Regions from separate parts of the Mesorhizobium sp. M1399 genome, predicted to be linked through region 1. Evidence: riboswitches for the same ligand, from Rfam matches in the RefSeq annotation. Region 1 holds a riboswitch; each other region holds the start of a gene.

What was found. Region 1 has a riboswitch for thiamine pyrophosphate ahead of thiC (phosphomethylpyrimidine synthase ThiC). Riboswitches for the same ligand answer to the same signal wherever they lie in the genome.
Region 2: it holds a riboswitch for thiamine pyrophosphate, as region 1 does, so the genes downstream of both, thiC (phosphomethylpyrimidine synthase ThiC) here and thiC (phosphomethylpyrimidine synthase ThiC) in region 1, are expected to answer to the same signal.
Region 3: it holds a riboswitch for thiamine pyrophosphate, as region 1 does, so the genes downstream of both, thiB (thiamine ABC transporter substrate binding subunit) here and thiC (phosphomethylpyrimidine synthase ThiC) in region 1, are expected to answer to the same signal.

What each region holds. Positions count from the first base shown of each region.
Region 1 is NZ_JAMYKZ010000011.1:118,482-129,187, forward strand. Features, by position in the region: gene NKH05_RS20420 (hypothetical protein) at 1-263, shown strand, start outside; gene NKH05_RS20425 (hypothetical protein) at 1,867-2,043, opposite strand; gene NKH05_RS20430 (CopG family transcriptional regulator) at 2,426-2,881, opposite strand; gene NKH05_RS20435 (conjugal transfer protein TraG) at 2,865-4,862, opposite strand; gene NKH05_RS20440 (YybH family protein) at 5,381-5,836, opposite strand; gene NKH05_RS20445 (Fic family protein) at 6,986-8,530, shown strand; TPP riboswitch at 8,713-8,829, shown strand; gene thiC (phosphomethylpyrimidine synthase ThiC) at 8,933-10,706, shown strand, end outside.
Region 2 is NZ_JAMYKZ010000023.1:20,255-30,960, forward strand. Features, by position in the region: partial or broken gene NKH05_RS28685 (valine--tRNA ligase) at 160-662, opposite strand; gene NKH05_RS28690 (putative bifunctional diguanylate cyclase/phosphodiesterase) at 707-2,662, opposite strand; partial or broken gene NKH05_RS28695 (6-carboxytetrahydropterin synthase QueD) at 2,825-2,911, shown strand; partial or broken gene queE (7-carboxy-7-deazaguanine synthase QueE) at 2,908-3,643, shown strand; TPP riboswitch at 3,974-4,090, shown strand; gene thiC (phosphomethylpyrimidine synthase ThiC) at 4,195-6,030, shown strand; gene thiO (glycine oxidase ThiO) at 6,027-7,028, shown strand; gene thiS (sulfur carrier protein ThiS) at 6,997-7,194, shown strand; gene NKH05_RS28720 (thiazole synthase) at 7,198-7,971, shown strand; gene NKH05_RS28725 (thiamine phosphate synthase) at 7,968-8,573, shown strand; gene NKH05_RS28730 (hydroxymethylpyrimidine/phosphomethylpyrimidine kinase) at 8,564-9,331, shown strand; gene ald (alanine dehydrogenase) at 9,614-10,706, shown strand, end outside.
Region 3 is NZ_JAMYKZ010000002.1:396,464-407,169, reverse strand. Features, by position in the region: gene NKH05_RS04470 (amino acid ABC transporter ATP-binding protein) at 1-646, opposite strand, end outside; gene NKH05_RS04465 (ABC transporter permease subunit) at 643-1,323, opposite strand; gene NKH05_RS04460 (amino acid ABC transporter substrate-binding protein) at 1,445-2,218, opposite strand; gene NKH05_RS04455 (RNA polymerase factor sigma-32) at 2,547-3,404, shown strand; gene NKH05_RS04450 (hypothetical protein) at 3,401-3,586, opposite strand; gene NKH05_RS04445 (M48 family metalloprotease) at 3,659-5,128, opposite strand; gene thiQ (thiamine ABC transporter ATP-binding protein) at 5,372-6,163, opposite strand; gene thiP (thiamine/thiamine pyrophosphate ABC transporter permease) at 6,160-7,779, opposite strand; gene thiB (thiamine ABC transporter substrate binding subunit) at 8,013-9,026, opposite strand; TPP riboswitch at 9,070-9,184, opposite strand; gene NKH05_RS04425 (thiamine diphosphokinase) at 9,312-9,956, shown strand; gene NKH05_RS04420 (ABC-F family ATP-binding cassette domain-containing protein) at 9,958-10,706, shown strand, end outside.

The DNA of each region.
Region 1 (10,706 bases):
ACATTTCGGGTGAACTCGTAGACGCCTCGGAATTAGCAGCGTTCTATCCGCATTTGATCGAGGCGGACGTCGACCATGTCTGGGGCAGATGGCGTCCGGCGACGTTGGCTGAATTGATTAGAACATGGCCCGCTCGGCGTGCTGCCGAGTTAGCGGAACGGCAACGAGGCTGGTGGCAGCCAACGCTGCCCGAGCTCAGGATCGCTCGCCAAAAAGCTCGAAGCCTGGCGCGAAGAAGGGCAAAGCTTGTGTCATCGTTCTAGCCTTTCAGGCCCGGCGCTTCCAGCGTCTGTCCGGTTGCCATTGTGATTGAAATGTCCCCCGATCGGAGCCTCCCATGTGCAACGATAGCGAACAACATATGGCCTGGCTGAATATTACCGGATGATAGCGCCGCTGGCCTTGAATATCCCGAGCCTGAAAACGAATTTGACTTGCGCTTAGGCGCACGACACCCGCATTGACTATTCGGCTCCAATAACCAGCGTGGCAGGTAAAGCCGTCAAGCGGCTTCTATGACGTTTGGAAGCCGGACCTAACGGTGGGCCTGTGTTCAACTTCCGCTCCGAGGGAGCCGTCACTTTGGGAACAGCACGCGATACCTGTTTCCGGCGTCGGCGTTCCTCCGCTCCACGCACCCTTTATGGCCATCGCCGGACCGAGAGGAAGTCCGTCGCTCCGCTAACACGTGGTTGGGCAAGCGCGCCAAGGTCATCGCTGAAATGTTAAACCATTTCTGCAGAATTTGACGCACACAAAGGCCGATCCGAGGCCAACTGGGAGTGCATACCCCAGCTTGGAATTGTGCGGAACCGTACGAAGCCGATTGCAAGCAACCAACCTGGTTGGCCGGGCATTAATTTAGCAAAGCGTGAATTAGGAAAGCATCGGGAGGAACACCATGCTGCACGTTAACATGCCTGGTGAATTTGAGGTCGGCGATGAGGTTGCGCTAGCAGGTATCGTCATCGCGATTCTCCCCAGCGGGCGCGCCAGGGTGAGCATTCCTTCGTATGACCATCCTTATACGATTGATCCGCCACCGAAAGTCCGGGCCGGCGACCGAGTGGTTCTTGTTGGGGACGTTACCCGCATCGATTGCGGAGGGAACAAACTCACTGTGCGCATTGACTGCGGCGGGGTGATTACTGTCGATAAGTCGGCGATCACTAGGCTGAGAAAGCCCCGCCGGGCTCCAACGGGTTAACGCTCCGGCGAGACAACAGCCGGTGTCGGCGCGGGGAAGATGCAAGCGCCTTTGAACAGCCCAAGGGTGCCGCGCTGTCCAGTCGGATATGGAGCGGACGAACGGATAAATGGGAGCTCGACGCTAGGGCAGGCGCCCAGCGTAGCGCGTTCCTGGCGCTTTCGGATTACCGGTGAAGCAAGTCAGATCTTCGCATTCGCGATCGTCGCTCTCGGCAACAGGCGGCGCGCCCGTCCAGGACGCGTGGCACGTGTGCGCTGTGGAAGGAGACGACCAGCACATCCCGTGTGAAGGCAACGCGGCATCCCGCTCGACGGGAACTTTTCTCTGCAGCGAGCGCTTGGTCGCCGGTCAGACGCGATGGGCGCCGGCTCGTATCCATTATGGAGATCACATGTTCGTCCCGCCACCGATGCCCGCAAAAAGTCTGCTTCGGTGCGTCGCGACGGAACTGGACGACATGGTTGCGGTGGAGTAAGCGCCCTCCCCTGGGTTAACAACCGGTCGGTGACAGCCACGGCCACATCGACAACAACCGCAACGGCAATCAAGTCGTCGCTGAAAGCCTGCAAGGTGTCTGTCACGACACAGCGTGCCGGCAAAGCTACGCCCTCGCGACAGGGATTCGTTGTAAGCTGACCCGACGGCAACGCCGGCGACTACGAGTCGAGGTCGTAGGGCTGATGGCCCAGCTCGTTGTGATGAAGCGCCTCTGCCATACACCTGATGTCGAATGCCTGGCCGCACGCCGGGCAGACGACGAAATACTCCTCCTCCCGAAGTGGCAATGCGTCGTGGTCTTGGGGGATGACGATGTCATTGTATTCGTCGGGCATTGGGTCCTCCGGAAACCCGCCCGCTATGCTGGAACGCCTGCCAGCAGGATTTGTTTCAAAGTTATTGCGCCAAGGAAAGACCTGATGTCCGGTTCGGCAGCGATACCGTGCCACCGGGCAGTTTCAAAGTGATTATCAATCTTTGGTACGGCGCGGGCAAGAACCTGTTCCTCGGGGCGGCGAGGCTCGAATTCAACCAAGCATGCGCGGTCGAAAGAACTCCAATCCGGCAAGGCACACTGCTAGCCGAGATCGACTGTGGAGACGAATGCCGAGGTCCGCCGCTCCGATGAAAGGTGATCTGATGGGTATCAGCTGCGCAAAATAGCTCCGCAATCGGGCACCGGGGTTGGGCTTTTGAAGCGCCTGTCTTGCCGGCACCTCATCCAGTTGCCGGCGGCGCTGGCGGAACATCGTCGGCTATCTCCTGCCTGAGCCTTGGTCCTTTGCTGAGCCGGCGACCGAGCGCATCGACGAAATTGTCGTAGCGCTGCAAGCCCTTGGCACGCGCCTCCGCTTGCGCCGATTCCGGCAAGGCTGGAGTCGAGTTGAGCCAAAACCGGACGAACAATGCTAGCGTCTCAATAGCAATTCCGACGTCACGCTCGACCCGCTGCACGCGTCGATCGATCTGGTCGAGGCGGCGAGTGATCGCCGCTTGCTTTCGTTCTTCGGCGTCCGGCGACAGGAACGACGCGAGCGCAGCCTCGGCGACCAGTGACAGCGAGACCTCGCGCCGCCCAGCGTAATCTGCCAGTGCCCTCATTACGTCAGGGTCGAGATAGGCAGACAGACGTCTTTTCTTGGCGTTCTTCATGCGCTCAAAGCTCAATGCCATCATTGGGGTCAAGGGCGGCCTGACGAGCTGCGCGTCTCATGGCTTGATCGACACTGCGGCGACGAACGGCGTCATCATCGGGCTCGTCCCTGTCGAGGTCGAACTCATCGTCGCAGCGTGGCGTTCGTTCCGGCGCGATGTCTTCGTGTTCGGGAAGCTCGGGCTGGCGGCGAATGCCGCCATTGGCCGGATCCTCGTCCTGCTGATCCCTGGCAAGCCTCAGCTTGCGAGATTTGCCTTCCGGCTCAGCAAGAAGTGTCGTGTCGGTCCAGTCCTCAGAGCGAGCGTTCTGCATTGTCCCTCCGGTCCTTGGCGGCGGCAAGACACGCTCGGCAAGACGCGGGTCGGCAAAGTAGCGTGCCTTCGTCGCACGGATTGGGAACTGGCCCGAGATCATAATGATCGCCTCGGTCGGGGGCAGCTGCATGATCTCGCCCGGCGTCATCAGTGCACGCGCCGTTTCCTGCCGCGAGACCATCAGATGCCCGAGCCAGGGCGACAATCTGTGCCCCGCATAGTTTTTCATGGCGCGCAACTCGGTCGCGGTCCCCAGAGAGTCTGAGACGCGCTTGGCCGTCCTCTCGTCATTCGTGGCGAAGCTCACCCGCACATGACAATTGTCGAGGATGGAATTGTTCGGTCCGTAGGCCTTCTCGATCTGATTGAGCGATTGTGCAATCAGGAACGACTTGATGCCATACCCGGCCATGAAGGCCAGCGCGCTTTCGAAGAAATCGAGCCTGCCGAGCGCGGGAAACTCGTCCAGCAGCATCAAAAGACGCTGCCGGTGATCCTTCGCGTGAAGATTTTCGGCGAGCCTGCGGCCGATCTGGTTAAGCACGAGTCGCATCAGCGGCTTTGTGCGACTGATGTCCGATGGCGGCACGACCAGATAGAGCGTCGTCGGCCGTGCCTCCTCGACAAGGTCTGCGATCCGCCAGTCACAGTATGACGTCACCTTGGCCACAACTGGATCGCGGTAGAGGCCCAGAAAACTCATGGCCGTCGAGAGCACGCCGGAACGCTCGTTCTCGGACTTGTTAAGCAGTTCCCGAGCAGCCGACGCCACGACGGGATGCGGGCCTGCATCACCCAAATGCCGCGTCAGCATCATGGCGCGCAGCGTTGCCTCGATTGGCCGCTCTGGATCAGAAAGGAAGTTCGCCACGCCTGCGAGGGTCTTGTCTTTCTCCGCATAGAGCACGTGCAGTATTGCGCCGACCAGCAACGCATGGCTGGTCTTCTCCCAGTGGTTGCGGCGTTCCAATGTGCCTTCTGGGTCGACCAGGACATCCGCCACGTTCTGCACATCTCGAACTTCCCACTCGCCCCGTCGCACCTCCAGCAGAGGATTGTAGGCTGCGGATCCAGCATTGGTCGGGTCGAACAGAAGCACCTGGCCGAAACGGGCCCGCCATCCGGCCGTCAGTTCCCAGTTTTCGCCTTTGATGTCGTGGACGATTGCCGAACCCGGCCAGGTCAGTAGTGACGGCACGACCAGGCCGACGCCTTTGCCGCTTCGGGTCGGTGCGAAACATAGCACGTGTTCCGGACCGTCGTGGCGTAGATAGTGTCGGCCCAACATACCCAGGATCACCCCATCCTGACCGATCATCCCAGCGGCCTTGATTTCGTCTCGCGTCGCCCAGCGCGCCGAGCCGTAAGTCGTGGTATCCTTTCCCTCGCGCGCCCGCCACAGCGACGTCCCGATCGCTGCGACGATAGCCATGAGGCTTCCGCTCGCCGCAATCGCCGCGCCCTCCAGGAAGACGTTCGGCGCGTAGGCGTCGTAGAAAAACCACCACCAGAAAAAGGCTGGCGGCGGATAAACGGGGTGTCCAGCCAATTCGAACCACGGCGGACCGAGTTGGCTTTGAAAGTCGAGCCGCCCTGCCGTCCACTGTGTTGCTCCCCATGTTGTCGCGACGACGATCAGAAAGGCGGTGAGTATCTGGCCCCATAAAACCTTGCTTGCCGGCATCGGTCGTTTCCCAAATGGATGATCGGAACAACCGAAAAGCTCGAATTCCTAAATCCGCAAGAAAAAAGGGGCGGTCGAAGCAGCATGGCGTACCCGCACGTGGAAAGACTTGCCCGATGCGATCTCGAATGTTGAACGAGCATAGGGGGGCTGCTTTCTTCTGGAGCCGTTCAGCCGCTACTTGCCCAATGATAGTTAGTTGTCTCGGCTCAGATGGCATTTGACGAGATGGACGGGTTCTTGGAGAACCACGGATTGCGCATGACCAAATGAACAAGAGTCCTCAGCGGCGCGCCGAGCCGGAGAACACTCTAGTCCCGGCAAGTGGTGGTCAGCCGTTCTGCTGAGCTCGAATCTTACCGCCTCCCTGATCGGTAGCGCGATAGATCCAGAGCCGACTCGATGAGCAGACCCATCAAGTCTGTTCAATTTTGTTAATCAATTCAGTCACATCAACTATTGCCATGGACTTTCGTTGGAACTGTTGCAAGCCGCGCCGGCCTCACGGATCGCGGAATCTATTGGGCCGCACCTAAGTTCCAGATGTCCCGATGCAGGCGCCATGTCCCGTCGCCCCCTTTTTTCCAAACGACAATGTACTTGCCCGCAACGGTGGAAGGGGCACCGCCTTTGCTCGGCACACTGAGCGTAAATGCGCCAACTTCGTAGGCGAGATTCCCGCTCCCTTCCACTTCCAGCGCCTTCAGGGTGAGATTCTTCATCCCGGCCTTGATTGCGCCCTGCCAGAATTCTTCCACGCCCTTGCGGTCATCGACGCGTTTGCCGTCGGGTGGCAGCAGAGCGGCATCGTCGGTATACATTTGACCTACCGCTGCTGCGTTTCCGCTGTTGAAGGCGTCCATGAATTTTACCAACGCCGCTTCGATGTCCTCACGAGCCGAGTGGGCGGCCGCAGACAATGCAGACGAAAGAAGCAGCACAGCAGCAAATGCAAATGACTGAACCAGTCTCATTTCGTCCTCCCTTGCGTACCCGACATGCCCACCCGATGAATAGCGCCGACCCGAGGGCGCCGCGGCGTTCGATGGCTAGGCGCGGATTATATTAGACTTATCTGATATGACGGCGCAAGCGCAGCTGCGACCCTCTGAACGACCAGCGTAGCAGCTGCCGGAGAGCTTCAAAGCGGCGGCTACCGCCTCACTGCCCTCCTCGTCTCGACGAAAGAGTTCGTTCGAATGATGCTTTTCCGTGGCTTTGCTCGCAAGTTTTCGTCAGCCAGCGCAGGGCCTCCTCTTACGCTCGCTGGTCGTCAAGGCCCAGCGGCCACTAGCTGACAGTCCCCCCGCAGCCAAGCCGCTGGGCCCTCGACGTGGGGAACGAGCATTGGAGACGATGTCGCGCTTTCCGTTACAGCCCGAAGGCGGGTGACAGATGACCGTGTCAGCCTCTCCACCCGAGCTACGATTTCACGCATTCGATCAGGCACAGCTCTCTCGGGCTAGCGCGCCAAGCATGAGTTAGCTCCCGAATGAGCAGGTGCCACCCAGTTCAACTTCGGCCCTTGCGCGCGCAAAGTATTGGGCGAGATCGATCGGCAGTCCGGTCGGCAAATTGGGGCAGCGATGGCGAGAATGAATGCCAGGAACTTCCCTTCGGTGCCGCTTCGTCGATCTGTTTGCCGAGAAGACGCGCGCGCTGCGTGCCGTCCCCCATACCGCAGAGAACTCACTTCAGGTCACACACACACACACACGACGCCACCGAGATCCTGCATCAGTTTTCTACTCCGACGCCGCCACGTCACCAAGATCAGTCGCGAGCGTGATCGCGGCTATCAAATCGGGATCGCGCGCCGGAGCGCTCTATGAGTGAGCCCCGAACGGCGCGGTTCTCCTCGAGCAATCCGGCTCGACGTAAGGCGGGCCATCCGTGCCGGCCTCGTGACTAAGAGACGGGCGAATGGCGGTTCCTGGACTCACCTTTTTGTCATGAAGTCGCTTCCTTGAGCCGGTGGCGGAGTTCTTGCTTGATGACTCCAGCACCGTTTAGAATCGGTTTTCGGAAAATTTGTCTTGTGGCATCAATTTTCATGGAATAGGATCATTTTTCACAGGTGTTGGCCCAGCTGAACCAAAATTCGATGAAAGGATTCGCTTTTCATGCCTCCGGTGCAAGAGCACCAATTTTCAGGTCCTGTTACCGTTTTTCAGGAAATCCGCCTTCCTGAAACGGCGACCCCGGCCGGGTACAGCGCCCTGGTCGGAGCCTACAGGCTCGCCGTGCCCTTGCCCCGTAGGTTGTTCGCCACGGGCGAGCATCATCGCATTACCGAACGGGATGGCTGGCGGATCATGACCCCCCGCCACGCCCCAAATCCTACCCTCGAAGGCCACCTGACCTTTGCGCTCAAGTACGAGGGACTGGACCTTGCCGTCCTCAAGCGGCTGTTCCAAGTGACCGGTCCCGCGCCGATCGAGGCGCTGGTCCGTGAAAGCCCGACCGGCAGTTATGCCCGCCGCATCTGGTTTTTATATGAATGGCTGAGGGGCGCCCGTATCGATCTGCCGGACGCGGCGGCCGGACGATACATTCCGGTTGTCGATCCCGAGCTGCAGTGGCCCGGACCCGACAAGACCGCTTCGCGCTACCGCGTAAGGGACAATCTCCCCGGCACGCGTGAGTTCTGCCCTCTGGTGTTCCGCACCAAGATTCTCGAAAAATTCATCGGCCTTGAACTACCGCGGCGCGCGGAGGCAATCGTAGCGGACGTGCCGCGCGACCTTCTTGCTCGGACCGCCGCCTTTCTTTTGCTCAAAGACTCGCGATCAAGCTATGCGATCGAGGGCGAGCGCCCGCCGCAAGATCGCATCCAGCGCTGGGGCCGCGCCATCGGCGAAGCCGGCCGCTGGCCGATCGATCGCGATGAGCTGCTGCGTCTGCAAAGAATTGTACTTGGCGACGCCCGTTTCGCAAGACTTGGCTTCCGAAAAGAAGGAGGTTTCGTCGGTGAGCATGACCGAGACAACGGCACGCCCTTGCCCGATCACATCAGCGCTCGGCCCGAGGACCTGCCGCGGCTAATCGATGGAATGGCGGCGTTCGATCAGGGCCCCGCGCAAAACCTTGATGCAGTCGTAGCCGCCGCAATCCTCGCCTTCGGCTTTGTCTACATTCACCCGTTCGAGGACGGAAACGGCCGCATTCACCGCTACCTAATCCACCACGTCCTTGCCATGCGCGGCTTCAATCCGCCGGGAGTGGTCTTTCCCGTCTCGGCCGCGATCCTGGACCAGATCAACGAGTACAGGGGCGTGCTCGAGAGCTATTCGCAGCGCCTTCTGCCATTGGTGGAATGGGAACCGACGCCGCAATTCAACGTCCGGGTGCTGAATGACACCGGTGATTTCTACCGGTTCTTCGATGCAACCCCGCACGCCGAATTCCTCTATGCCTGCGTTCAGCGGACGATCGAACGGGACCTTCCCGAGGAAACCGCATTTCTGCAGCGCTACGATCAGTTCCGGCAGCAGGTGGACGCCTTTATTGACATGCCCGAGCGGTTGACCGATCTGCTCTTCCGTTTTCTTCACCAGAATGATGGACATCTATCGAACCGCGCGCGCGAAAAGGAATTCGCCACGCTGACCAGTGACGAGGCAGGAAGAATCGAGGCGATCTACGCGCAAACCTTTGGTGCCCATTGAAGGTGTGATCATCAGGATCGATTTTTAGTCCGACGGTTTGTAATTCCCTTGTCCCTGCCTTCATCTCCGAGGCTTGACTTGTCGCCGAGACATGCACGATTTTTTCCGCACGGTCTGACCGGCCGCCGATCAGCCGCGGCCAGAACGCGCTTGACAAACCGGAGCCGTCCCGTCCAACCTCACGCATTCACCAGGGGAGTCCCGGCAAGGGGCTGAGATACTGCTGGCATTCGCGGCGCAGTGACCCGTTGAACCTGATCCAGTTCATACTGGCGTAGGGACGGTGCAAGCGCTTGCGGGAGTTTACGCCCGAGGTCCTGTTTCGGCAGGTCGACAGAAGCGTCTTTTCATCCTCCCGGCACAGAACTGGGTCTCCAATGCAACGAGCAAAGGAGCCTCAAGATGAATGCCCTCACCCCCGCAGTCTCGACGGGACCGCTGCCCGCCTCACGAAAAATCCACAAGCCCGGTGCCATCCACCCGCAGATCAGGGTGCCGATGCGCGAAATCTCCGTCCATCCGACGGCCGGCGAACCGCCCGTCACCGTCTACGATCCGTCCGGCCCCTATACAGACCCGACTGTCGAAACCAGCATCGAAAATGGCCTTGCACGGCTTCGCCACGAATGGATTACGGCGCGCGGCGATGTCGAGGCCTATGACGGCCGCCATGTCCGGCCGGAGGACAACGGATTCGCGACGGGCGAACGCCTGACGCCGGAATTTCCCATTCGCCATCAACCGCTCAGAGCCAAAGCAGGCAAGGCGGTGACGCAGCTTGCCTATGCGCGCGCCGGCATCATCACACCCGAAATGGAGTTCGCCGCCATCCGCGAGAACCTTGGTCGCGAGATCCTGCACGGCAAGCTTGAGCGCGACGGCGAGGCTTTCGGCGCGACACTGCCCGATTTCGTCACGCCGGATTTCGTGCGTGATGAGGTGGCGCGCGGACGCGCAATCATTCCCGCCAACATCAACCATCCCGAGAGCGAGCCGATGATCATCGGTCGCAATTTCCTGGTCAAGATCAACGCCAACATCGGCAACTCCGCCGTCACATCGTCGATGGCTGAAGAGGTCGAAAAAATGGTGTGGGCGATCCGCTGGGGCGCAGACACGGTGATGGACCTGTCGACCGGCCGCAACATCCACAACATCCGCGACTGGATCGTCCGCAACGCGCCGGTTCCGATCGGCACGGTGCCGCTCTATCAGGCGCTCGAAAAGGTCGGCGGCATCGCCGAGGACCTGACCTGGGAGGTCTACCGCGACATGCTGATCGAACAGGCCGAACAGGGCGTCGACTATTTCACCATCCATGCGGGCGTGCGGCTGCACTACATCCCGCTGACCGTTGACCGGGTCACTGGCATCGTCTCGCGCGGTGGCTCGATCATGGCCAAATGGTGCCTGCATCATCACCGGGAAAGCTTCCTCTACGAACATTTCGCCGAGATCTGCGACATTTGCCGCGCCTATGACGTGTCCTTTTCGCTGGGCGACGGCCTTCGTCCTGGCTCGATCGCCGACGCCAATGACGCAGCACAATTCGCCGAGCTGGAGACGCTCGGCGAGCTGACACAGATCGCCTGGGCGAAGGATTGCCAGGTAATGATCGAAGGCCCCGGCCACGTGCCGATGCACAAGGTCAAGGAGAACATGGACAAGCAGCTCGCCGTCTGCGGCGAGGCGCCGTTCTATACGCTTGGGCCGCTGACGACCGACATCGCGCCGGGCTACGACCACATCACCTCCGGCATCGGCGCGGCGATGATCGGTTGGTTCGGCACCGCCATGCTCTGCTACGTCACGCCCAAGGAGCATCTCGGCCTTCCCGATCGCAACGACGTCAAGATCGGCGTGATCACCTACAAGATAGCCGCCCATGCCGCCGACCTGGCAAAAGGTCATCCGGCGGCGAAAGTCAGGGATGATGCCCTTTCCCGCGCGCGCTTCGAATTCCGCTGGGAGGACCAGTTCAACCTGTCGCTCGATCCCGAAACCGCGCGGTCCTTCCACGATCAGACCTTGCCCAAGGAGGCGCACAAGCTGGCGCATTTCTGCTCGATGTGCGGGCCGAAATTCTGCTCGATGCGAATTTCCCACGACATCCGCACCGAAGCGCAGAAGGAGGGCATGGCGGCGATGGCGGCGAAATACCGCGAGGGCGGCGATC
Region 2 (10,706 bases), on a different contig from region 1:
CATGACTGCAGAGGACATATCGACTGCTCCAGGATTGAAGCTGCCGTGTCGAACTGTCCATGACAAACTAAGGAAAAGTGCTTGTTTCTGCTTGCGGAGCCTGCGACTGCAACAGCACGCGACTATCGCCGCGTGCCGGCCCTGAGTTTGAAGTCTTCCTCAGGCCGCTTCGCAGATCCGGGCCAATGCGACCTTGAGGCTGGCATTTTGTCCCTCCAGTTCGCCGAGACGCTCACTTCGGCGGCGACCACATCCGGTTTCGCGTTGGCAACGAACTTTTCGTTCGAAAGCTTGCCGCAAATACGAGCGGTCTCCTGCTCGGTGTTTGCAATCGCCTTCTCGAGACGCGCCTTTTCAGCAGACACGTCGATCAGGCTCCCGAGAGCAAGGCAGATGGTCGCCTCGTCGAGCACACCCTTGGGTGCCGCGTCGGCGAGCGAGATGTCGCCGACGCGCGCCAGCCGCTTCATCGCCGAGTCCTGGCGAACCAGCCTTTCGCGTGTCAAATCGTTGGCGCCGACCACGACAAGCGGCGCTATCGCCGCCGGCGGCACGTTCATCTCCGAGCGCGCGGAACGGAAGCCGGAGACGAGGTCGACCAGCCAGTTGATCCTCGGCGGCCGCTTCGGCGTGTTCGAATCCGGCGGGGGCCAGGCGGCATGCATGCCCAACCCGACCATCGCCGCCAAAGTGCCAGTCCTGCAATTCAAGGACTTAGCTTCTGACTACACGGCTTCTCAGCAATGCCAGGAATGTCGTCTATCCGGACAGGTTTCCCGATCAAATAGCCTTGAGCTTCATCGCATCTGACGCGGCGCAGAAAGTCGAGCTGTTCGGGAGTTTCTACGCCTTCGGCTGTTACCTCGATTCGAAGCTCGTGCGCCAACTCAACCAGTGATCTTACAATCGCGCCGCAGTCGGCATCAGTCAGCATATCTTGGACAAAAGATCGGTCGATCTTGAGCCGCGAAAGAGGCAGTTTACGAAGGTAAGTGAGTGACGAATAGCCGGTGCCAAAATCGTCAAGAGCAACTGTGACGGATAGCGAAACTAACGATTGTAATAATGAAATCGTTTCTTGAAAATTCGAAATCAGCACAGTTTCTGTGATCTCGACCTCCAGTCTTCGGGGCTCCAACCCGGCTTCAGCCAAGGCCACTTCAATTCCATCCAGCAAGGCCTTGTTCTTAAGCTGCACTACCGACAAATTGACGGAGACCCGCAAGTCGCGCGGCCAGCGCGCAGCCGCCAAACAAGCCGTTTTGATGACCCAGTATCCGATGGAGTGAATCAAACCCGTTTCTTCAGCGATGGTTATGAACTCCGACGGAGGGATCGCGCCAAGGGTCGGATGCTGCCACCGCAGCAGGGCTTCAAAACCTCGAATGCGATCGATCGCGAGATCGAGAAAGGGTTGAAATGCGAGCGAAAGCTGGTCATTGGCCAGCGCAGAAGCCAGATCGCGTTCAAGGGCATGGCGCCTTGCAGCAGCTTCATCGTCGCATGGGCTGAAGAACTGGATGGACCCCGCCAGCGTCTTAGCCCTGTATAGCGCGGTGTCGACGCACCGCAGGAGTTGGTTGGTATCCAAACCGTCCGTGGGCGCCCGAGCGATACCGAGAGAGGCCTTGCAATATATTTCGCGTCCTTCGATCAAGAAAGGGGCGCGCATGCCATCTATAATCTGTTTGGCTAAGGACCTGATTTGATCTGGCCTGATATCGCGCGTAGCGATTATTGCAAATTCATGCCCCTCCAATCTCGCGATGCTATCGCTCTCCCGCGTCGATTTCCGAAGTCTCGCAGCCACTTCGACCAAAAGGGCATCCGCCATTGGTCGGCCAAAGCGGTCATTCACCTCGTCGAAATTGTTAAGATCGAACAAAAGTAACGCAAAGTGCTGGTCAAACTGCTTTGCGTCCACCAACGCGTTCTCCAACCGCTCATTGAAGCTGAACCGGTTCGGCAAACTCGTTAGAACATCCCTGCGAATGGCACTTTCGCTTTCCGCTTGCAGAATGAAGCGTTGGGTGAATTCGACTGCGTGGGCAAGCACTGCACGAAACAGCGTGATGGCGTAACTCACTATCAGGATTGCGACGGGCAGATTGACCGCGTCTCCCGCCCCCACAATCGCAACCGCCGAACCGAGGAAGATCGGTAGCGTATACGCGACGGCCGCAATAGGAATCGTGGAAAAAGAAGCGGCACCGCCTGCGATCATCCCCGCGCTCAGGCAGGTAATGACGACCTGGGCTGCGCTTGTTGCCCCGCTGAAGAACAGAACGGGAAGTGCTCCCCACCAGGTGCCGAACAAGAACGCGTTCCGCACCAGGTTTTGCGTTGTCCGGCGAGACACTGACCTTGGTTTGACTGACTGAAACGATGATCTCGCTCTTAGGCCTACGAACCCAGCGGCGACGATGATAACACTCGCCCAGAGGACGGCTTTCGTTTGGTCGGGCGAGCCCCAAACCGCCATAACAAAAGTGGCCGCATTGAGTATGTTCGCAACCATGCCAAGAGGCGTGTTGCGAAGCACGATACTGACCTGCTCCGCTCGTATTCGGCCGGCAAGCGGTTCAATTGTCGAGGGTCCGCCAAAAGCCCGCAGATCTCCCGCCAGAAGGTCACCGAACCTTGCGGTAGACAGACGCTGCATCACTCTGTCACTCCCCCGCCCTAGAGTAGTCGCTGCGTGTTGGTCCCCTAGCACCGAACAATTCGGAAAAGGTAAATTTTGACCGCAAAATTGGGAAACCAAGGGGTCCCAAATTCGAAGATAACGAAAAACGCAACGCTCCCTTGCGAAATCGCCCCCCTCTACGACTGGTGCAAGGTGAGGCTACCCGAAACCTCCGCTGTGCGGGTGAGCGAGACACCGAAAACCTGGGCGGAATACCGGCCATGACCTGCACGCTGGATCCCGGAATCCAAGTGAGCGAGATCTTCGGCCCGACCATCCATGGTGAAGGCATGCTTGTCGGCTTGCCGACGGTGTTCGTTCGAACGGGCGGATGCGATTATCGCTGTTCCTGGTGCGACAGCCTGCATGCCGTGGACAATCGCTTCCGCCATGAATGGAAGACCATGTCCACAGACGCGATCCGGCAAGAGGTCAATGCGCTTCGGGTGGCCGACCAATAATGGTGTCGCTATCAGGCGGCAATCGGGCCATCCAGCCGCTCGGCGCGTTGATCGAACACGGACATCGGAACGGCTACCGCTTTGCGTCGGAAACCCAAGGTTCCGTGGCCAGGGACTGGTTTGCCGAGCTTGATGCCCTGATTCTAAGCCCAAAGCCGCCATCGAGCGAAATGACGACCGATTGGGCTGCGTTCGAGGCGTGCGTCGAGGCGGCGAGGGATAAGCCGCAAATCGTGCTCAAGCTCGTGGTGTTCGACGAAAAGAGACTACGCCTATGCCAAGGATGCCGCCGCGCGTTATCCGCAACTGCCTGTGTATCTGCAGCCCGGCAACACACCGCCGCGCCGTTATGACGAAGAAGCGCTCATTGACCTGGACGGCATAATGAAACGCATGGAATGGTTGGTGGAAACGGTGACTCCGTGACAGATGGTTTGAGGCGCGCGTCCTGCCGCAGCTTCATGTTCTGCTGTGGGGCAACAAAAGGGGCGTCTAGCCCGCGCAGTGCTGGTAGCTGGAATGCGCCTGGCCGAGGCGGCCTCTCCCGGTTGCGGAGCACTTCGTTCGGGCCACCTGCTATAGTAATTTTCGAGAATTTCGTGAAAATCTCCGAAGTAATTTGCCGGCTTAAGATCATTGAACAAGCAGTTCCGTCGACGTCAATGTCACATCAAGTTTGACGAGGAAAATGCGGCTTTTGCCACACCTGCCCCGCGGTAACTTCTCCGCGACCCATGGCTTGCCCTTCCGCCCGATTTGATTGGCCGCCAGCCGTCGGCACGGCCCAAATGCGCTTGACAAATCGACGCCGGCCCGTTCAACCTGAGGCATTCACCAGGGGAGTCCCGGCAAGGGGCTGAGATACTGCTGGCTTTCGCGGCGCAGTGACCCGTTGAACCTGATCCAGTTCATACTGGCGGAGGGACGGTGCAAGCGCTTTGCGGGAGTTCACGCCCGAGGTCCTGTTTCGAGCAGGTCTACAGAAGCGTCTTTTCATCCTTCCGGCACAGAACTGGGTCTCCAATGCATAAGCAAAGGAGCCTCAAGATGAATGGCCTCACCCCCGCCGTCTCGACGGGACCGCTGCCTGCCTCACGCAAGATCCACAAGCCTGGCAGCATTCACCCGCAGATCAGGGTGCCGATGCGCGAAATCTCCGTCCATCCGACGGCAGGCGAGCCGCCGGTGACCGCTTACGATCCGTCCGGCCCCTATACCGACCCGACTGTCGAAACCAGCATCGAAAAGGGTCTCGCCAGGTTTCGCCACGAATGGATCATGGCCCGAGGCGATGTCGAAGCCTATGACGGCCGCCATGTCCGGCCGGAAGACAATGGATTTGTGACTGGCGAGCGCCTGACGCCGGAGTTTCCCATTCGTCACCGACCGCTCAAGGCCAAGGCAGGCAAGGCGGTGACCCAGCTTGCCTATGCGCGCGCCGGCATCATCACGCCCGAAATGGAGTTCGCCGCCATCCGCGAGAACCTCGGCCGTGAGATCTTGAGCGGCAAGCTGCAGCGCGACGGCGAGCCTTTCGGCGCGACGCTGCCCGATTTCGTCACGCCGGAATTCGTGCGCGACGAAGTGGCGCGCGGGCGCGCAATCATTCCCGCCAACATCAACCATCCCGAGAGCGAGCCGATGATCATCGGCCGCAATTTCCTGGTCAAGATCAACGCCAATATCGGTAACTCCGCCGTCACATCGTCGATGGCTGAAGAGGTCGAAAAGATGGTGTGGGCGATCCGCTGGGGCGCCGACACGGTGATGGATCTGTCGACCGGCCGCAACATCCACAACATCCGCGAATGGATCGTGCGCAACTCGCCGGTGCCGATCGGCACGGTGCCGCTCTACCAGGCGCTCGAAAAGGTTGGTGGCATCGCCGAGGACCTGACCTGGGAGGTCTACCGCGACACGTTGATCGAGCAGGCCGAGCAGGGCGTTGACTATTTCACGATCCACGCCGGCGTGCGGCTGCATTACATCCCGCTGACCGTTGACCGGGTCACGGGTATCGTCTCGCGCGGCGGCTCGATCATGGCAAAATGGTGCCTGCACCATCACCGGGAAAGCTTCCTCTACGAGCACTTTGCGGAGATCTGCGACATCTGCCGCGCTTATGACGTCTCCTTCTCGCTCGGCGACGGCCTTCGTCCCGGCTCGATCGCCGACGCCAACGACGCGGCGCAATTCGCCGAGCTGGAAACGCTCGGCGAGCTGACGCAGATCGCCTGGGCGAAAGATTGCCAGGTGATGATCGAGGGGCCCGGCCACGTGCCGATGCACAAGATCAAGGCGAACATGGACAAGCAGCTCGCCGTCTGTGGCGAGGCGCCGTTCTATACGCTTGGACCGCTGACGACCGACATCGCGCCGGGCTACGACCACATCACTTCCGGCATCGGCGCGGCGATGATCGGCTGGTTCGGAACGGCCATGCTCTGCTACGTCACGCCCAAGGAGCATCTCGGCCTTCCCGACCGCGATGACGTCAAGACCGGCGTGATCACCTACAAGATCGCAGCGCACGCCGCCGACCTGGCGAAGGGTCATCCGGCGGCGAAAGTCAGGGATGATGCCCTTTCCCGCGCGCGCTTCGAGTTCCGATGGGAGGACCAGTTCAACCTGTCGCTTGATCCAGAAACCGCGCGGTCTTTCCACGACCAGACCTTGCCCAAGGAGGCGCACAAGCTGGCGCATTTCTGCTCGATGTGCGGGCCGAAATTCTGTTCCATGCGTATCTCTCACGACATCCGCGCCGAGGCACAGAAAGAGGGCATGGCGGCGATGGCGGCGAAATACCGCGAGGGCGGCGATCTCTACGTGCCAGCGGACGAGATCGGCGCACCGCTCACGCCTCAGCCAGGTAAGCCATCATGAAGGTGCTGATAAAGGGGGCCGGCGTCGCCGGCCTCACCGCCGCCTTCGAACTCGCCGCACGCGGCGCGGCGACCACCGTTGCCGAGACAAGGCCTGCCATCGAGGGCAATGCGTCGTGGTTCGCCGGTGGTATGCTCGCGCCATGGTGCGAGCGTGAAAGCGCCGAGCAGCCGGTGCTGGATCTCGGACGCGACGCCGCCGACTGGTGGGATGCGGTGCTACCGGGTCAGGTGATACGTGCCGGAACGTTGGTCGTGGCCGCGCTGCGTGATACTGGCGAGCTCGACCGGTTCGCCAGCCGCACGTCGGGATATCGGCGGGTCGCCGAAAATGAAATTTCGCTCCTGGAACCCGACCTCGCCGGCCGCTTCTGGCGCGGATTGCTCTTCCCCGATGAGGCTCATCTCGACCCGCGCCAGGCGATGGTAGCACTTCATGACAAGCTCGCGGCCATGGGCGTCGAATTCCGCTTCGGCGCCGACGCCCAGCCTGTTTCCGGTTTCGATCGTCAGATCGACTGCACTGGAATCGCAGCAGCCGATGACAGGCTGCGCGGCGTTCGCGGCGAAATGCTGATCCTGCGCACGCCTGATATCTCGCTGTCGCGCCCGGTCAGGCTGCTGCATCCGCGCTTTCCGCTTTATGCGGTGCCGCGTGCCGACACGCAGTTCATGATCGGCGCGACTATGGTTGAAAGCCAGTCCGCCGGACCGGTGACGGCGCGTTCGATGATGGAACTGCTCGGTGCCGCCTATGCCCTCCACCCGGCTTTTGGCGAGGCCGGGATCGTTGAAACAGGTGTCGGCATCCGTCCAGCCTTTCCCGACAATCTGCCGCGCGTGGAGGCACTTGGAACTGCCGTCGCGATCAATGGACTCTATCGCCATGGTTTTCTTCTCGCCCCTGCCATGGCGCGCCAGGCTGCCGACCTCGTTTTCAATCAAGACGCAACCAAGGAACTTGCTCATGAAACTGATGGTCAACGGCGAAGCGCATGAGGTTGCCGCCGCCACGCTGGCCGAACTGCTTGTCGCGCTCGACTATGAGGGCGATTGGCTGGCGACGGCGGTCAACAGCGACCTCGTGCACAAAGCCAAGCGGGCGGAATTCCAGTTGAGTGACGGCGACCGGATCGAAATCCTCTCGCCCATGCAAGGCGGTTAGACCATGTTAGAGCTTTATGGAACCGAGCTTCCGTCGCGCCTGCTTCTCGGTACCGCTCAATATCCTTCGCCGGCCATCCTTGCCGAGGCCGTCAAGGCGTCGGGAACCTCGGTGGTGACCGTCTCGCTGCGCCGTGAGATGGCAGGCGGCAGGGCTGGCGAAAAATTCTGGTCGTTGATCCGCTCGCTCGGCGTCAGAATCCTGCCCAACACTGCTGGCTGTCACTCCGTCAAGGAAGCGGTCACGACCGCGAAAATGGCGCGCGAGGTCTTCGGCACCAGCTGGATCAAGCTCGAAGTGATCGGCAATCACGACACGCTGCAGCCGGACGTGTTCGGCCTGGTCCAAGCCGCGCGCATCCTGTGCGAGGACGGTTTTGATGTATTCCCTTATACCACCGATGACCTTGTCGTCGCCGAGCGGCTGCTCGAGGCGGGCTGCAAGGTTTTGATGCCATGGTGCGCGCCGATCGGTTCGGCGCTGGGGCCGGTCAACATCACAGCGCTGCGCTCGATGCGCGGACATTTCCCTGGCGTCCCGCTGATTGTGGATGCGGGGCTGGGACGACCTTCGCACGCGGCCACCGTCATGGAATTCGGCTTTGACGCCGTCCTCCTGAACACAGCGGTCGCCAGGGCGGCCGATCCGGTCGGCATGGCGCGTGCGTTCGGCAAGGCGGTCGACGCCGGCCGTGAGGCTTTCAGTTCGGGAATGCTCGAACCGCGCGACGTCGCCGTGCCATCGACACCGACGATCGGCAGAGCAGTTTTTTCATGAAGCTCGATCCCTTCTACCTGATCGTCGACAGCGCTGCCTGGATCGAACGGCTAGTGCCACTCGGCGTCAGGCTGGTGCAGCTGCGCATCAAGGATAGGGACGAGGTCACGCTACGGACGGATATCCGCCGTGCGAATGGCGTCTGCGCGGTCCATGGTTGCCAACTGATCGTCAACGACTATTGGCGGCTCGCCATTGAGGAAGGCTGCGACTTCGTACATCTCGGCCAAGAGGATTTGGCTGCGGCTGACCTGCTGGCGATTAAGTACGCCGGATTGAAGCTCGGGCTTTCGACCCACGATCACGCCGAACTCGAAGCGGCGCTAGCGGCCGAGCCGGACTATGTGGCCCTGGGGCCTATTTATCCCACTAGCCTCAAGAACATGAAATGGGCGCCGCAAGGGCTCGAGCGGATCAGCAAATGGAAGCATCGGGTAGCGCCGATCCCATTGGTCGCCATCGGCGGCCTCAACCCCGACCGGCTCGACAGTGTCTTTGAGGCTGGTGCGGACAGCGCGGCCGTGGTGACCGACATCACGCTCAACGCCGATCCCGAAACGCGCACGCGAGAATGGATCGAAAGGACAGAGAAATGGCGCTGAGGCGAGAAGCGCATGTGCTCCTTGTCAGTGGATCGGACTCGAGCGGTGGGGCTGGAATTGCACGCGATATCGAGACGATCTCCTCCCTTGGTGTGCGCACCTGCCTGGCTGTCACCGCGCTGACGGTGCAAACGCACGAAACCGTCATGGCAGTCCATCCTTCTCAGCCCGATCTCGTGGCCGATCAGATGCGCGCTGCGCTGCAGGCCAACAATGTGACGGCCATCAAGATCGGCATGCTCGCAACCGCTGAGATCGTGGCTGGCGTTGCCGCCGTGCTGCGCGAAAATCCGCAGGTGCCGGCAGTCCTCGACCCGGTTCTGGTCTCCACTTCAGGTCGAGCGCTACTCGAAACGGACGCCATCGCCGCCATGAAACGTGATCTGATGCCGTTTTGCCGTCTCGTCACACCCAATCTTTTCGAGCTGGCGCTCCTTGTTGGCGCTGAACCGGCGGCGAACGAGAGCGATGCGGTGAGACAGGGACGGAAATTGCTGGCAGTCGGCGCACAGGCCCTGCTGATCAAGGGCGGCCACGCGGCGGGACCCCGATCGACCGATATTCTGTTGCGCTTGGATCAAGGACCAATCCGCTTTGACATGCCGCGCCTTGCCGTATCGATACGCGGGACGGGCTGCATGCTGGCCAGCGCGATTGCAGCGCATCTGGCGAACGCGAGATCACTTGAAGACAGCGTGCGTGAAGGCAAGCTGTTTGCTTTCAAGAGGCTCCAAAAGAATGCAGCCGGACGAAATTGACTTTGCCTCGATCAATCCAATCGCGGCCCCACAATCACGATATCCACGCTATGTCCGCGCATCGCAAGATGTCCGCCATCCTTCTGCAAAGCCTCGAGGATGGCGATATCGATCCTGTCGAGCGGCATTTTTCGTGACTCGTGCGAAAATCCTGCGATTTCTCGCAACGATTATCGAACGCGCGATCCCGCGCAAGCGCATTCGCAAACACCTGCGCAACGATTCATGGTTCACTACACTAGACAGGGAGTGAGCCCAAAAAGGGCGGGATCAGGAGAAAAGATGCGCGTCGGTTGCCCCCGGGAAATCAAGAACCATGAATACCGCGTCGGCCTGACACCGGGTTCGGTCCGTGAATATGTCGCTCATGGCCACGAGGTGCTGGTCGAGACCGGCGCCGGTGCAGGCATCGGCGCCGATGACAACGCGTATCGCGCCGCCGGCGCCACGATCGCCAAGACGGCAGCCGACGTGTTTGCCAAGTCCGACATGATCGTGAAGGTCAAGGAGCCGCAGCCCAACGAATGGGTTCAGCTCCGCGACGGCCAGATCCTCTATACCTATCTGCATCTTGCCCCGGATCCGGAGCAGACCAAGGGCCTGCTGGCCTCCGGCGTGACCGCAATCGCCTACGAGACCGTGACCGACGATCGTGGCGGCCTGCCGCTGCTGGCGCCCATGTCTGAAGTCGCCGGACGCCTGTCGATCCAGGCGGGGGCAACGGCGCTGCAGAAGGCCAATGGCGGCCGCGGCGTGCTGCTTGGCGGCGTGCCCGGCGTGCTGCCCGGCAAGGTCACCGTGCTTGGCGGCGGCGTCGTCGGCCTGCATGCTGCACGGATGGCCGCCGGCCTTGGCGCCGACGTCACCATCATTGACCGCTCGATCCCGCGCCTGCGTCAGCTCGACGACATCTTTGGCGGCCGCGTCCACACCCGCTACTCGACCGTCGAGGCGCTGGAGGAAGAATGTTTTTCGGCTGACATCGTCGTCGGCGCCGTGCTGATCCCGGGGGCAGCAGCGCCCAAGCTGGTGACGCGCGAAATGCTGTCGGGCATGAAGAAAGGCGCCGTGCTGGTCGACGTCGCCATCGACCAGGGCGGCTGCTTCGAGACCTCGCACGCCACCACCCATGCCGAGCCGACCTATGAGGTCGACGGCGTCATCCACTATTGCGTCGCCAACATGCCGGGTGCGGTGCCGGTCACCTCGGCCCACGCGCTCAATAATGCGACGCTGCATTATGGCCTGCAGCTCGCCGACAAGGGCATAAAGGCGCTGGTAGACGACCACCATCTGCGCAACGGGCTGAACGTCCACAAGGGCAAGATCACGAATCGCGCAGTGGCCGAAGCGCTCGGTTACGACCTGGTCGAGC
Region 3 (10,706 bases), on a different contig from region 1:
CGAGGAACACCACTTCCCGCGCGATCTTGGAGGCGAGCCTCAGATCATGCGTCGCCATCACCATGGTCGTGCCCTCGCTGGCGAGCTTGCCGAGCACGTCGACCACCTCTTGCGCCAGTTCCGGATCGAGTGCCGAGGTCGGTTCGTCGCAGAGCAGCACTTTCGGCGACGGCGCCAGCGCCCGGGCAATCGCCACGCGCTGCTGCTGGCCGCCTGACAGCGTCGCCGGCCAGGCGTCGGCCTTGTGCGCCATGCCGACCTTTTCGAGCAGGGCGAGCGCCCGTTCGCGCGCCCTTTCCTTGGGCCATTTAAGCACCGTCACCAGCCCCTCCATGATGTTCTCGATCGCGGTGCGATGCGGAAACAGCTGGAAATTCTGGAACACCATGCCGGTCTGCAGCCGCAGCCGCTGGATATCCCTGGTCGAGACCCTGCCGCCGGGGTGGAATTCGAGTGCATCGTCGCCGATCCGCACCGTGCCTGAAGTCGGCAGTTCGAGCAGGTTGATGCAGCGCAAAAGCGTACTTTTCCCGCCGCCCGATGGCCCGACAAGCGCGGTGACACTGCCTTCCTCGATAGTGACGGTCACACCCTTCAGCACCAAATTGTCGCCGAAACGCTTTTCGATGTTGGTGAGGCCGATCATGCACGCGCCTCCAGGAAGCCACCATAGCGGTTAAGCCGCGTTTCCAATCGGGCCTGCAAGGCCGACAGCACGGAGCTCATGACCAGGTACAGAGCCGCTGCCTCGACATAGAGGATCAGCGGCTCATAGGTGGTGGCGACAATGCGCTGCGCCGCCTGGAACATCTCGGGCACGGTAATGGCGGCGGCGAGCGATGTATCCTTGACCAGCGAGATGAAGGTGTTGGACAGCGGCGGCACGGCGACGCGCCCCGCCTGTGGAAGAATGGTGCGCCGCATTGCCTGGGCCCAGGTCATGCCGATCGAATAGGCCGCTTCCCACTGGCCCTTCGGCACCGAACCAATGACGGCGCGGATGATTTCCGACGAATATGCGCCGATGTTCAAGGTAAAGCCGATCAGTGCTGCCGGAAAGGCGTCGAGCAGGATGCCGACCGATGGCAGGCCGTAGAAGATAAGGAACAGTTGCACGAGAAGCGGCGTGCCGCGGAAGATCCAGACGTAGAACCGGACCACGGCGACCAGCGGTTTGGGACCGAACAGCCGGACAAGCGCCACGACCAGACCGAGGACAAGACCGAATGCAAACGACAGCAGCGTCAACGGCACGGTGAAGATCAGTGCAGCCCACAGCAGCGTAGGCAGGGATTCCAGCATCAATTGCAGCCAGTGCGGCACGAAGCCTCCTCCTTGCCAGATTGCCGTCGCTCATATCACGCGAAAGCGGCGGGCCGTCAAAGACAGCTCGCCGCGACATGAACGACGCGGGCCGGCATTCGGCCCACGCGAGAAAAGCCGTTTACTTCGAAACGTCCTGGCCGAAATAGGTATCGGCGATTTTCTGGTAGGTACCGTCGGCCTTGATGTCGGCCAGCGCCTTATTGATGGCGGCCACCAGTTCCGGATCGCCCTTGCGCACGATGACGCCGGAATAGTCGGCGTTTTCTTCCTGCGCGGCAATCTTCACATTGGCGTCGGGCTTGTGCTTCTTGAAGTCGAGGAAGGACAGGCTGTCGTTGATGGTGGCGTCGGCGCGGCCGGTGAGAAGAAGCTGGATCGACTGGTCGAAGCCGTCGGTGCCGACGAGCTCGGCGCCATTGGTTTCAGCCAGCTTGCCGAAATTCGAGGTCAGCGACTGCGCCGCCTTCTTGCCCTTGAGATCGGCGAAACCCTTGATGTCGGTGTTGTCGCCGCGCACGATCAGCACCGCCTTGGAGGCGATGTAAGGATCGGAGAAATCATATTTGGCCTTGCGCGCCTCGGTGATGCCGACCTCGTTGATGACGGCATCGTAGCGGTTGGCGTCGAGACCGGCGATCAGCCCGTCCCATTTGCCTTCGAGGAACTGGGCTTTGACGCCGAGGCGCTCGGCGATGGCCCGGGCGATCTCGACGTCGAAGCCGACCAGCGCGCCGGAAGCATCATGATAGGTGAAGGGCGCATAGGTTCCTTCCGTGCCGACCTTGAAGACGCCGGACTGCTTGATCTGGTCGAGATTGGCGCCGGCATGACCGGCGGCGATTGCCAGAACCTGCAGCGTTCCGGCGATAATGAGCGATTTGAGCCATTTCATTTTTCTGTGATCCCGTCCTTGGCCGATGTCCGGCGTCGTTGCGAGTGCCGGAAAATGACAGATGCGCGATGCCAAAATAAGAAACTAAATTTCAAAAATCTCGCGCCCTTGAAATCCCATTCTCAACCAACACCTCCCGGCGGCACCCGGCTGAGTCAAGGCCGATGGCGAATCGCCTGGAACAGCGCAATCGGCATGACAGTCCGGGGGAACATTCCCCCGCATCGCACGTTCTTGGCTGTTGTAGGGCGCGGCGCCGCCATTTCAACCATCGGCGCCAACTCACGATTCAGCGATCGCACCGCAACGCGTGAAGCAGGAGCGCGGCATGATGCAAGACAGTGCAGGACGGACCATGGTTCGCGCGGCGATGAAAGCCCCTTACCTGGAGCGCGACGAAGAGCATCTCCTGGCGCTGCGCTGGAAGGAGAACAATGACCAGCACGCGCTGCACCGCATCACCGTCGCCCATATGCGGCTGGTTATTTCCATGGCATCGCGGTTCCGCCACTACGGCCTTCCCCTGGGCGACCTGATCCAGGAAGGCCATGTCGGGCTGCTGGAGGCCGCGGCCCGTTTCGAGCCCGAGCGCGAGGTGCGGTTCTCGACCTATGCGACATGGTGGATCCGCGCCTCGATGCAGGATTATATCCTGCGCAACTGGTCGATCGTGCGCGGCGGCACCAGCTCCGCGCAAAAGGCGCTGTTCTTCAACCTGCGGCGCCTGCGCGCCCGCCTGGCAAACGGCGCCGAGCAGACGTCGAATGCCACGCTTTACCGCGAAGTGTCGGCGGCTCTCGGCGTTTCCGAGGCCGATGTGGCGATGATGGATTCCCGCCTTTCGGCACCCGACAGCTCGCTCAACACGCCGCTTGCCGACGATGCGGGCGCAACCGAGCGGATGGAGTTCCTGGTTTCGGATGACCCGCTGCCCGACGAGGTCGTCGGCGACACGATCGATGTCGAACGCCGCTCTGTCTGGCTGAAGACGGCGCTCGGCGCGCTCAATGCGCGAGAACTCAGGATTATCGAGGAGCGCCGGCTGAGCGACGAGGGCGCGACGCTCGAAGCGCTCGGCGAGACGCTCGGCATCTCCAAGGAACGTGTCCGGCAGATCGAGGCGCGCGCCATGGAAAAGCTCAAGGCAGCTTTGGTGAAGCAGAACCCGGAATTTCTCGCAGCCTAACGTGCCACGTCCTGGCTGATTATTTCTTGCCCGCTGCCCGGTTGATGCTGTTTGACATATGTCAGGCCTACCGCCAGTGAAATCGAAAGCAGGTAGCAGACCACCACAAAGAACCTTGGAAACCTGCTGCGCTCCGCTTTAGCGACCAGCGTTTTCATCATGAAATTGAAGAAAGTGTACAAAACCGCCTCGTTGCATGGCGCGCAGCTTGCCACGGTATTCAGGCTCTGGCCCTTACACAAGCAGCGTCGCGATTACTTGTCGGTGACGATCTTGACCTTGTCGCCGGCCGAAACGGCGGCGCCCGGCGACAGCGCGTTGAGCACCCTGAACAAATCCAGCTTGCGGTCGACGCCGACCATCTGTGCGGCCAGGGAGCCCATTGTCTGGCCGGGCTGCACCGTGACGATGCGGATACGCAGCGGCTTCAACGCCGCCTTCTCGGCAGCACTCAGGATGCGGAACGAGCCGCTGACCGAGCGCGCCACCGTGCTCAGCGAGGTGCTGGCCGAAGGCGCCGCGGTCAGCAAGCGGTAGACCTGGCCGCCGGCGCGGATCACCGCAATATCGAATTGCCAGCCATCGGCGCCGGCATGCGCGGTTGCCGCTTCGTTGCCGTTGATCGTCTCCTGGCGCACGCTGCTGTCGTCGAGGCCGGCAACCCAGCCGCTGCGGATGTAGTCGGTCAGCGAGCGGCCCTTGTCGATCGAAACGCCGTCGAAGCGGATGGCGATGTCGCCCGGGCCTGTCGCCGTCACCGCCGCTGCCGAATTGTCGATGATGAAGCCGTTGGGCACCGAGAACGACACGCCGAGGCCAGGATGCAGGAAAGTTTCGCCGCGCACATAGCCTTCCTCCGGTGTGTCGCCGTAAAGCAGCCCGTCTACGCCGGAAAGGAATGAATCGCGATCGCGCGACCCGACACCGGGCGCGCCGAACTGGCGGGCGTGGCGCTGCGCGAGGTCGATACGCTGCGGCGTGTTGGGGTGCGTCGCCAGGAAGTCGAGGCTGGCGTCGGTGGCGCCGCTGATCGAGCGGAAATCGGTATAGGCCGACATCGACTGCAAGAAGCGGCCGGCAGCGTAGGGATCGAAACCGGCTTCGCCGATCGATTTGATGCCGATGGCGTCGGCCTCCAGCTCCTGATTGCGCGAGAACTGGGCCAGCCTCAGCTTGCCGCGGATCAGCGCCGCCTTGGCCGTCGGGTTGTCGCCGAGCACATCCGAAACGACCTTGGTCGCCAACCCCTCTTCGGCTTCCAGCTGCTGGCGCTGCAGGCCGTGATTGGCCGTAACATGGCCCATTTCATGCGCAATGACGGCGGCAAGCTCGGCTGAATCGTTGGCCAAGGCAAGCAGGCCCCGGGTGATGTAGAGATAGCCGCCCGGCAGCGCGAAGGCATTGACGTTGGGCGAGTTGAGGATGGTGATGCGGTAGGTCTGGGTCGGGTTGGCCGACACTACGGTCAGTCTGCCGACGATCTTGGCCACCATGCGCTCGAGCTTGGGGTCGGAATATTCTCCGCCATAGGTGGCGAGGATGCGCGGGTGCTGCGCCTTCGCCAGTTGGGCGAGCTTGCCGTTGGCGGCGACGTTGTCGACCGTGATCGGCTTGTCTGAGGGCTGAAAGCCTGATTCCTGCACGTCGGGAGGCGTGAACATCTGGCAGCTTGCCAGCGCCACGGCAAGACCGGCCAGCGCCAGAAAGCGCGCCAGCGGTTTCACCCTCCGATTGTCGATGCCGGTCGGCAGATCGGCTTCCTTTCAAGTCCTGGCACGTGACCGCGAAAATCGGGCGCGATTTCCGGAAAGCATCACGCGCAAAATCAAGTGCTACGGCGTCCGACAGATACGAGGCAGCAAGGGCAAATCACGGTCTAAGCCGGACCAGCTCCTGGCGGACCTAGCCACACTACCTCGACCATGGCAAGCAAGCGCCGCTTCGCCTTCCGCCGGTTTGACCATAAATTATGTCCGCTTCCGGGCAACATCTCGTGATCCAGCCGCAAACGGACCCGAGCCGATATAGCGTCGGAATGCCTCCGGTCCAGCCCCGACGAAAAAATCGGCCGCAGTGCCCGTCGCGGCAACCGTGCCACCATCCAGGAAAACCATGTTTTGCCCGATACGGCGCGCATCGTCCGGCTGGTGCGTGACGAATAGCACCGTCATGCGCTGCTCCGAATGGACGTCGGCGACCAGGTCGAGCATGTCGTCGCGCAGTGCCGGTCCGAGCGAAGCGAACGGCTCGTCGAGCAACAACACCGGCCGGTCGCGCACCAGGACCCGAGCGAGCGCGACGCGCTGCCGCTCACCGCCGGAGAGTTCGCGCGGCAGCCGGCTTTCCTTGCCGGCAAGGCCGACGCGCTTCAGCGCTGCGGCGATTGCGGCGCGGTCAGCCTCGCTCAGCATGAGCGAAGGCGAGCGGCCGAGCCCGACATTCTGCTCGAGGGACAGATGGGCAAACAGGTTGTTTTCCTGGAACACCATCGATACCGGCCGCGCTGATGGCGGCGCAGTGCTGACGTCGGCGCCGCCGATGAGCACGCGGCCTGACCGCGGCGCCTCGAAACCGGCCACCAGATTGAGCAGCGTCGACTTTCCCGAACCGCTCGGCCCCATGATGGCGGTGATTTCCGACGCCGGGAAATCGACATCGAATATAAGCGGCGTTTCACCATAGCTGAACGAGACATTATCGAGCCGCACGGCCGCGCCTTTTTCGACCGAAATCGACCGTTCCGGGCTGATCGGCATCATGATTTCTCCCTCCTTCCCAGCCAGTCCGCGGTCAGCACAAGCGCCAGGCAGACAAGGCCGAGCAGCAGCGCCAGGCCGGCCGCATCCTCGGTGCGGTAGCTGCCCATGCGCGCCAGCAACAGATAGGGCAATGTCTGCACGGAATCGCTGCCGAACAGCGCAATGACGCCGAGATCACCGAGCGACAGCGCCATGGCGAAGGCGAAGCCGGTGGCGAGCGGCCGCCGCAGCGACGGCCAGTCGACCAGACGCAACCGGTTCCAGCCCGAGATGCCAAGCTGTGCACAGAGCCGTTCGTGGCGTTCGCTCGCCGCGTCATAGGCGGGGCGGATGGCGCGGATGGCGAACGGCATCGCCATCACCGCATTGACCACAACCACCATGACAGGGGCGATCGCAAAGACATCGCTGACGCTGCGCAGGAGCAGGAACCAGCCGGCACCGATGACGATGGGCGGCACCACCAGGACGAACCCCGCACCGGTGTCGGCCAGGTGTTCGAGCAGCGTCCGCCTGCCGGTCCGCCGGGTGAGCGCCAGCGCCCGGCGCGCCATAACCAGCGACAGCGACAACGCCAAGGAGAGCAGCGCCGACAGGAGGGAGAGCACGGCACTGGTCGCCGTCGCTTGCCGCACCGCGCTCTCGCCGGCCAGGCGGCCGAGATCGGCGCCAAGCCCGGCCGACAGCGTAGCCGCCATCGGTCCGGCGACAAACAGCAGTGCCAGCCCGATCACCAGTGCGTTCAGCACGGTCTCGGCCGCACCGGCTGAAAAATACCGGCGCGGGGCTACCGGCAGATTGGCGTCGCCGGTCATATTGGCGCCAAGCCGCGTTAGTGCCAGCACGACGACGAAGGTCAGGGCAATCTGCAACAAGGTCAGCGTCACCGCCCGCGCCGGGTCGAAGTCGAAACGCAGCGCCTGGTATATGGCAACCTCCAGCGTCGTCGCGCGCGGCCCGCCGCCGAGCGTAAGCACGATGGTGAAGGAGGTGATGCACAGCATGAAAACGAGCCCGGCAACGCCCGGCAGGGCCGCACGCAACGCCGGCCATTCGATCAGCCGGAAGGCCGGCGCAGCACCCATGCCAAGCTGGCTCGCCAGCCGCCATTGGTTAGCCGGCACCGTCTGCAACGCTTCCAGGAACAGTCGCGTTGCCAGCGGCAGGTTGAAAAAGACGTGGGCGACGAGAATACCCGATAGGCCATAGATGCCGGGCCAGTTCTGGCCGCCAATCGCACCGAGCAAGCCGGCGAAATACCCGGCGCGGCCATAGAGTGCCAAGACACCGAGTGCGGCAACAATGGCCGGCAGCGCCAGCGGCACGGCGAAAAGCTGCAGGACAAAGCCTCGCCCGAAAAACTGTGGATGCCGCGACAGCGCGCGCGCGACGAACAGCGCCGGTGCGACGGAGAGCAGGGTCGACAACAGAGCCTGCCAGAGCGTGAAGCGGGCAACACGGAGGAGATAGGAATCAAAGGCGGAGGCGGCGCCCGACAGGTCGCGCATGGCTTCGACGACGAGCCCGGCGAATGCCCCGCCGATCAGCAGCGCGATGGCGGCGAGCGCGACGATACCGGCAGCGACGCGGGTATCCGATGATGGCGCGCGTTGCACGCTAGACCACCAGATTCGAGATTCTTAGCGAGGATTGCGTTCCTTCGCGCGCCCCTCTGTCCTGCCGGACATCTCCCCCACATGGGGAGAGATTGGCAGGTTCAGCGCTCCGCTCATTCCGGCAATGTCGGAGATTGGCGAAAGCCGGCATGACGGCCAATTTCCCTCCTTGTGGGGGAGATGTCCGGCAGGACAGAGGGGGGCGCCGTAGGGCGATCATCTTTCAATCCGAGCTACTTGCTCATCACCGCCAGCCACTCGTCGACCCAGGCCTTGCGATTTGCGGCGACCTCTTCCGAGCTGAACAGCAAGGTTTTGGTCGGTTTGACGAGCTTGTCGAACGCCGGATTGAGCGGCTTGTCGGTCTTGCCGGCCGGGAACATCCAGTTGGTTTCGGGAATGAGATCCTGGAATTTCGGCCCGGTCATGAAGGCGATGAACTTTTCCGCCAGCGGGTTCTTCGCGCCCTTGGTGGTGATCCCAGCGACCTCGATCTGCAGATATTCGCCTTCCTCGAAGGACGCCGCCTGGTAGCGCGAGGTGTTTTCGGCAACCATGTGGTAGGCTGGCGAAGTGGTATAGGACAGCACCATCGGCGCCTCACCCTTGGTGAACAGGCCGTAGGCCTCGCTCCAGCCCGGCGTCACCGTCAGCACCTTTGCCTTGAGTTTGGCCCAGGCTTCCGGAGCCTTGTCGCCATAGACCGACTTGACCCACAACAGCAGGCCAAGGCCCGGCGTCGAGGTGCGCGGATCCTGGATGACGATCTTGTCGCCGGCATCGCCCTCGACCAATTCCCTGAGGCTCTTCGGCGGGCTCTTCAGTTTTTCGCTATCGTAGACGATAGCGAAATAGCCATAGTCGAACGGCACGAAGATATCGTCGCTCCAGCCACCCGGCACACTGACGTCCGTCACGGCGCCATGCGGCGAAAACAGGCCGGTTGCCTTGGCGTCCGCCGTCAAATTGGTATCGAGGCCAAGCACGATATCGGCCTTGGTCGCGGCCCCTTCCAGCTTCACACGGTTGAGCAGTGCCACGCCGTCGGCGACCGAGACGAATTCGACGACGCAGGTGCACTCGGCCTCGAAGGCCTTCTTCACCGCCGGTCCCGGACCCCAATCGGCGGTGAAGCTTTCATAGGTATAGACGGTCAGCTTATCCTGTGCCGATGCCTGCCCCGGTAGGGCAAGCGCGGATGCCGCAAGCAGGATAATCGAGGCAAGAGAGTGGAAAAAACTGCGCATCGGCGCCTCCTTCGTTCGCGTTGAAAGGAATTGAGGCGTCGGGCTGTCCGAAACGTCTAATCCCTCCGCCGGTACAAACCGGATCAGGTTCAGCGGGTTGGCAGTCTTGCCTCTCAGCCGGTCCGCGAAGATCGCGTCCGGCACCCCGTTAGAGCGTTTCGACACATAGGCCCGGCCGAAGTGCTGCGCAAGCGGAAGTTTGCCGGGCATCCAAAGCGCGGCGTCCTGTTTCATCTGCCGTTTCATCTTCCGTTTCCGGGGCAGGGCTGGTAAGGGCCACGAGATATGAGCACATTCACCATCCTGCTTGGCGGCGATCTCATCCGCACGCCGCTGCTCGACCGCCAGGTCGAAGGCTCCCGCGTCATCGCTGCCGATGCCGGTATCGGCCATGCCCTTATGCTGGGCCTGATGCCGGAACTCTGGGTCGGCGATTTCGATTCCGTGCCTGCCGATTTGCCGGAGGATCTGGCCGCTGTGCCACGGCAGGTGTTTCCCGCCGAAAAGGACAAGACCGACGGTGAACTCGCTATCGCCGCCGCGCTCGAACGCGGTGCGACCAGCCTTGTGCTCGCAGGCGCCTTCGGCGGCAAACGCACCGACCACATCTTCCTGCATTTGGCGCTCAGCGTCCGGCTGGCGGAAGGCGGAACGGAAGTGCTTTTGACCAGCGGCGCACAGGAAGGTATTCCTTTGCTGCCTGGAAAGACTGGCTTCGATTATGTCGACGGTACGCTGTTTTCGGTGCTCGGCTTTTCGGATCTCGCCGGCCTGACAGTCACCGGCGCCAAATGGCCGCTCGCCCATGTCGAGGTTGCCTTCGGCTCGTCGCTGACCATTTCCAACGAGGTCAAGGGCCGGCTGGAAATCGCGCTGGCCAGCGGCCGCGCGCTGCTGCTCGCGCATCCTTTTCCCCTACCTGAAAGCTGACATGGCGCCGCCGCTTCTCAATCTCGACGGGATAAAGCTGACCTTTGGCGGCGCGCCGCTGCTCGACGGTGCCGCCCTGACGGCGTCAGCTGGCGACAAGATCGCCCTGGTCGGGCGCAACGGCTCTGGCAAGTCGACGCTCCTCAAGATCGCTGCCGGGCTGATCGAACCGCAGGACGGCGAAGTCTTCCGCCAGCCTTCGGCGACGGTGCGCTATTTGCCGCAAATGCCCGACATGGACGGTTTTGCGACCGTTCGCGCCTATGTCGAGGCGGGGCTCGGGCCCGCCGATGATCCCTACCGCGCCACCTATCTGATAGAGCATCTCGGCCTGACCGGCGAGGAACGGCCGAACGACCTCTCCGGGGGCGAGGCGCGGCGCGCGGCACTCGCCCGCGTCATGGCGCCCGAGCCCGACATTCTTCTCCTCGATGAACCGACCAATCATCTTGACCTTTCGGTTATCGAATGGCTGGAGGAGGAGCTTGCCCGCACCTCCTCGGCCCTGGTCGTCATCTCGCATGACCGCCGTTTTCTCGAACGCGTGTCACGCGCCACAATTTGGCTCGACCGCGGCCAGACCCGCCGTCTCGATAAGGGCTTTGCCTATTTCGAGGAATGGCGCGACACGGTGTTGGAGGAGGAAGAGCGCGAGCAGCACAAGCTCGGCCGCCAGATCGTGCGCGAGGAGCACTGGCTGCGCTATGGCGTGACGGCAAGGCGCAAGCGCAACATGCGCCGGCTCGGTGA